DNA from 2 places in the Janthinobacterium sp. SUN033 genome. Region 2 is predicted to be linked to the other one. Evidence: riboswitches for the same ligand, from Rfam matches in the RefSeq annotation. Region 2 holds a riboswitch; the other holds the start of a gene.
What was found. A riboswitch is a leader RNA that binds a small molecule or an ion and turns the genes downstream of it on or off. The one in region 2 is predicted to bind thiamine pyrophosphate.
Positions count from the first base shown of each region.

Region 1: linked by a shared signal. The riboswitch ahead of thiC (phosphomethylpyrimidine synthase ThiC) and the one ahead of OX460_RS00040 (TonB-dependent siderophore receptor) in region 2 are both predicted to bind thiamine pyrophosphate.

Region 1 covers NZ_JAPQNV010000007.1:151,045-154,159, forward strand. Annotated here, with positions in the region: gene thiS (sulfur carrier protein ThiS) at 1-81, opposite strand, end outside; gene thiC (phosphomethylpyrimidine synthase ThiC) at 93-2,006, opposite strand; TPP riboswitch at 2,086-2,201, opposite strand; gene OX460_RS26250 (hypothetical protein) at 2,310-2,564, opposite strand; gene OX460_RS26255 (response regulator) at 2,603-3,115, opposite strand, start outside.
Region 2 covers NZ_JAPQNV010000001.1:6,955-10,069, reverse strand. Annotated here, with positions in the region: gene OX460_RS00050 (hypothetical protein) at 1-295, opposite strand, end outside; gene OX460_RS00045 (iron-containing alcohol dehydrogenase) at 438-1,595, shown strand; TPP riboswitch at 1,663-1,760, shown strand; gene OX460_RS00040 (TonB-dependent siderophore receptor) at 1,848-3,115, shown strand, end outside.

The DNA.
Region 1 (3,115 bases), on a different contig from region 2:
GGCGATCAATTGGTCCAGGGTTTGCCCCGGCGGCACCTGGTGCGGCGCGCCGTTGAGCGTGATGTCGATCAATGCAGTCATCACGCCCTCCTTCAGACCTTGCGGTACAGCTCGGCGCCGTTCTTGATGAATTCGATGGCTTTCACCTCCATCCCCTGCTGGAGCGCCTTGTCTTCCGCGATGCCCATGCCGGCCGCGTATTCGCGCACTTCCTGCGTGATCTTCATCGAGCAGAAATGCGGGCCGCACATGGAGCAGAAATGCGCCACCTTGGCCGAATCCTTGGGCAAGGTTTCATCGTGGAATTCGCGCGCCTTGTCCGGGTCCAGGCCGATGTTGAACTGGTCGTCCCAGCGGAATTCGAAGCGGGCTTTCGACAGCGCGTTGTCGCGGATTTGCGCGCCCGGATGGCCTTTCGCCAGGTCAGCCGCGTGCGCGGCGATCTTGTACGTGATGATGCCGTCCTTGACGTCCGCCTTGTTGGGCAGGCCCAGGTGTTCCTTCGGCGTCACGTAGCACAGCATGGCAGTGCCATACCAGCCGATCATGGCCGCGCCGATGCCCGAGGTGATGTGGTCATAGCCGGGCGCGATATCCGTCGTCAGCGGCCCCAAGGTGTAGAACGGCGCCTCGCCGCACTGTTCCAGCTGCAAATCCATGTTTTCCTTGATCAATTGCATGGGCACGTGGCCCGGACCTTCGATCATCACTTGCACGTCGTGCTTCCAGGCAACTTGCGTCAGCTCGCCCAGGGTTTTCAATTCGCCCAGCTGCGCCTCGTCGTTGGCGTCGTAGATGGAACCGGGGCGCAAGCCGTCGCCCAGCGAGAACGACACGTCATACGCCTTCATGATTTCGCAAATCTCTTCGAAATGCGTGTAGAGGAACGATTCCTGGTGGTGCGCCAGACACCATTTCGCCATGATGGAGCCGCCGCGCGAAACGATGCCCGTCAGGCGCTTGGCTGTCATCGGCACATAGCGCAGCAGCACGCCCGCGTGGATGGTGAAATAATCGACGCCCTGCTCGGCCTGCTCGATCAGGGTGTCGCGGAAGATTTCCCAAGTCAGATCTTCCGCCTTGCCGTTGACCTTTTCCAGCGCCTGGTAGATGGGCACGGTGCCGATGGGCACGGGACTGTTGCGCACGATCCATTCGCGCGTCTCGTGGATATGTTTACCTGTGGACAGGTCCATCACATTGTCGCCGCCCCAGCGGATGGCCCAGGTCATCTTTTCCACTTCCTCGCCGATGGAAGACGTCACGGCGGAATTGCCGATATTCGCATTGATTTTCACCAGGAAATTGCGGCCGATAATCATCGGTTCCACTTCCGGGTGGTTGATGTTGGCGGGAATGATGGCGCGGCCGCGGGCGATTTCCTCGCGCACGAATTCCGGCGTGATTTCGACCGGGATGCTGGCGCCGAAGGACTGGCCCGGATGCTGGCGGCCCATCAGGTCGGCCAGGCGCTCGCCCATGGGGCCGGAAGCCTTGAGTTCGCGCAAATACTCCTGGCGGCGCATGTTTTCGCGGATGGCAACGAATTCCATTTCCGGCGTGATGATGCCTTGGCGCGCGTAATGCATCTGCGTCACGTTCTTGCCGGCGATGGCGCGGCGCGGCTTGCGGTGCAAATTGAAACGCAGCTCGGCGAGCTTCGGGTCCGCCAGGCGGGCGATGCCGTAGTCGGAGGTGGGGCCAGGCAATTCTTCCGTGTCGGCACGCTCCATGATCCATGGCAGGCGCGGCGTATCGAGGCCGGAGCGGATATCGATATTCACGTCCGGATCCGTGTACGGGCCGGACGTGTCGTAGACGTAGATCGGCGGATTCTTTTCGCCGCCGAACGACGCTTCCGTGTCGGACTGGCTGATCTCGCGCATGGGCACGCGGATGTCGGGGCGGCTGCCTTGCACGTAAATCTTGCGCGAATTGGGCAGCGGCGCGATGGCGGCTTCGTCGACCGTGGCGGTGGCGGAGAGGAATTTCGGGTTGGCGTTCATTTTGGCTCCTTGGCTAGACTATTTTTAAGCCTGGAGCCAGCTAAGGAGGTTCGGAATTGCGCACGCGGAAAAGCGGGGTGCAGTCATCCTAAAGCTTCCCTTCGCTGGCATTATCCAGATCAGGTTCGGAGGGTATTTCTCACCCGCGCTTGCACCGTGTTTCCACAGCGAAAGGCAGGACCCCTAGCGTTTGCCGCCTTGCGGCAGCGAGCCAATTATACGCGGTTCACGCCGCGTGGCCAGATGATTTCTTGCAGGTGTCGTCTTTGCGCATCTGCTGCATTGCAACAGACTGCATCGCGCTTATTTCTTCTTGCCCCAGCGCCAGCTGGTCGGTTCGCCCTTCAGCTGGCAGATGAAAATGAGCACGGCAACGATGGCCACTTCATAGACGATGTAGCCGACCAGCATGGTTTGCGGAGGGAACAGGAAGGCGCCGCAGGCGAACAGCGCCAGCGCGGCCAGGAACACCAGCCAGCCTTGCCAGGTGATGGGCAAGCCCCAGCCCCAGCCATAGGTCTTGGCGGGGAACCAGTAGGAGGGAGATTTGTCGGTCATGATTTTTCCTGGTCTGTATCGATGGCGCCCAGTATAAATCAGGCACTGCGATGGCGCTCCGTGACATCGAGGCCGATGCCGCGGTAGCCGATGAAGCGGCTGCCCGTGTCGAACATCGGTTCGCCGCTGACCTGCAGGTATTGCGTGCTGCCGTCGAGGTTGGCGCGGCTGTAGATAAAGTCGAGAAACGGTTCCCTTGCGGCAATCTTGGCGTCGAGCAAGGCGCGTTCGGCCGCGTTCCAGCGCTGCGGCTCTTCCTCGCTGCCGATACCCAGCATTTCAGCCACGGGGCCGGAAAAGCGCGTCAAGTTGCCCTGCGCATCCTGTTCCCAGTACCAGTCGGACGACAGTTCCGTGAAACGCTGGAAGCGCGCTTCGCTTTCGCGCAGCTCCGCCGTGCGCACTTCCACCATCTGTTCCAGCGACTTGTTGTATTCGGCCAGCTTCTGGTACAGCAAGCGCACTTCCAGCATGTTGTGGATGCGCGTCTTGACTTCCACCAGGTCGAAGGGCTTGCTGACGAAATCCTTGGCGCCCGCCTGCAGCGCGCG
Region 2 (3,115 bases):
TCTCGTCATAGTGATATTGGGCAACAATCGGCCCCGCCTTGAACAGCGCTTCCTTCATGGCCGTGTCCAGGCGCGCGTCGCGGCGGCGCATCCATTCGAGCAGCATGGCCGCTTCCTTGCGGCTGGTGTCGCCCGCGTGCGCGAGCACGCGGCGCAGTTCCGGGTCCGTGCACGCCTCGAAACGCTGGCTGTTCAAGTCCAGCGCCTGCAGTGCGGCGATGGTGGCGCCGATGGCGCGGTGCATGTCGAGCGCGGTGGCCGGCAAGCCGGATTCTTCCAGTGGGACGGTGGTCATGCGCATTCCTTTTCGCGTGGTGGTGACATCGGCTGCATTCTCCACCGCGCGGACGAAAAGCTCAAGCGTCCACGGCACGTTTCCACCCATTCGGCCATAATCATGGCTCAGCAACAGCCTAAACCTCAGCGGCAGGAGCCCCATGTTCAATTTCGACTTTTACAATCCGACGCAAATCCTTTTCGGCCAGGGTCAGATCGCCGCCATCACGGCGCTGATCCCGCCGCAGGCCAGAGTGCTCATGACGTATGGCGGCGGCAGCATCAAGCAGAACGGCGTCTACGATGAAGTCAAGGCGGCGCTGGCCGGCCATACGGTGCTGGAATTTGCCGGCATCGAACCCAATCCCAGCTATGAAACCCTGATGCAGGCCGTGGCCATGGTGAAAAGCGAGCGCATCGACTTCCTGCTGGCCGTCGGCGGCGGTTCCGTGGTCGATGGCACCAAGTTCATCGCCGCGGCCGCCCTGCACGAAGGCGTGGCGTGGGACATCCTGGCCAAAGGCGGCAAGATCGTCGAAGCCGCCCTGCCCTTCGGCACCGTGTTGACCTTGCCGGCCACGGGCTCCGAAATGAATGGCTCGGCCGTGATCACGCGCAAGGCCACGCAGGAAAAGCGCTCGTTCATGAGCCGCAAGGTCTATCCTAAATTCTCCGTGCTGGACCCGTCGAAGACGTTCACCTTGCCGCTGCGCCAGGTGGGCAATGGCGTCGTCGATGCGTTCGCGCATGTGATGGAACAGTATTTGACCTACCCTGTGAACGCGTCCGTGCAAGACCGCTTCGCCGAAGGCATTTTATTGACGCTGATCGAGGAAGGCCCGAAAGCCCTGTCGCACCCGGACGACTACGACGTGCGCGCCAACGTGATGTGGAGCGCCACCCTGGCCTTGAACGGCCTGATCGGCGTGGGCGTGCCGCAGGACTGGTCCACGCACGCCATCGGCCACGAATTGACGGCCTTGTACGAACTCGACCATGCGCAAACCCTGGCCATCATCCTGCCCAGCATGTTGCGCGTGCGCAAACAAGCCAAGCGCGCCAAGCTGCTGCAATACGCGGCCCGCGTGTGGGGCCTGGACGGCGGCGACGAGGATGGCCGCATCGAGGCCGCCATCGCGCGCACGGAATTCTTCTTCCGCCACATGGGCGTCAAGACGCGCCTGGCCGACTATGGCCTCAACCACGCCAGCGTGGACGCCGTCGTGTCCGCCCTGGAAGCGCACGGCATGACGGCCCTGGGCGAACAGCGCGAAGTGACGCCCGCCGTCAGCCGCAAGGTGCTGGAACTCAGTCTGTAGATTCGCACCACACTGTTGTAAAACGGTCAGCCGGGTGGGACAGCTGGCCGTGGTTCATGCTAAGCTGTCATTTCGCTAGGGGTCCTGGAGCAGTCATCCGGGTGAGAGATACCCTTCGTACCTGATCTGGATAATGCCAGCGAAGGAAAGCGCAAAGTACCTCCCTCCTTTGATAGCTCCTGCGTTGGCGCCAGCCGAACAAGCAGCCTGCCGTGCTCTTTTTACAGAGACGGCTTGAACCACGAGCAATCTATGTCCACACCGAATTTATCTGTTTCTGTATTGACCCTGGCCATCCTGCACGCGTTTGCCGCGCCCGCCCTGGCTTCCGACGCAGCCGACCCGCAGGCGCAAAGCATGGCCGAAGTCGTCGTCACGGCCAGCAAGGCGCCGGCCGCCAAGCGCGCCTCCGTGGGCGGCTTCAGTGACGCGCCGCTGCTGCAGACGCCGGCATCCGTCACCGTCATTTCGCAAAAAGACATGCAGGACTTGCAGATCCGCAATCTCAGCGATGCCGTCAAGCTCGACACCAGCATCAACGACGCCTACAACGCCGTCGGCTATGCGGAACAGTTTTCCATCCGCGGTTTCAAGCTCGACAACAATTCCAGCTATCGCAAGGATGGCGTGGCCATTCCTGGCGACACGCAAATCCCGCTGGAAAACAAGGAACGCATCGAAGTGCTGAAGGGCCTGGCCGGCTTGCAGGCAGGCGTGGCCGCGCCGGGCGGCGTGATCGACTTCATCGTCAAGCGCCCCACCGCCGCCCCGCTGCGCACGGTCACCGTGGAAGCGCGCGAGCGCGGCACCGTGTACGGCGCCATCGACCTGGGCGGCCGCCTGGAAGACACGCGCTTCGGCTACCGCGTCAACGTGGCGGCCGAGCGCCTGCGCTCCTACATCAAGGGCGCGGACGGCAACCGCAAGTTCATTTCCGGCGCCTTCGACTGGCAGATTTCCCCGCAAGCCCTGCTGCAAATCGATGCCGACTACCAGGACAAGGCGCAGGCCACGGCGCCCGGCTTCCAGCTGCTGAACAATAAAACCTTGCCGACCGGCATCAGCGCCGACGCCATGCTCAACCTGCAGCCGTGGACGCGCCCCGTGGAAACCGTCACCAGCAATCTCGGCCTGCGCTTCCAGTACGCGTTCAATGACGACTGGCATGCCACCCTGTCGGCCAACCAGCACTCGTTCAAGCGCGACGACTACACGGCCTTCCCGTATGGCTGCAGCGCGCAAGACCTGTACCCCGGCTTCTGCGGCAATGGCGACTTCGACGTGTATGACTACCGCAGCCTGGGCGAGACGAAAAAACCGCTGAGCGCGCAAGCCATGATCCAGGGCAAGTTCGCCACCGGTTCCCTGCGCCATGAATTCACGGCCGGCGTCTCGACCTTCCGCCGCAAGGACCGCGCCGGCCTGTACGTGTACGACTGGGCCGGCGTGAGCAACATCTACCGCCCGCAGATCGTCGACATGTCGACGGGCGTGCAAGGCCCCGTACGCCTGGTGCGCAA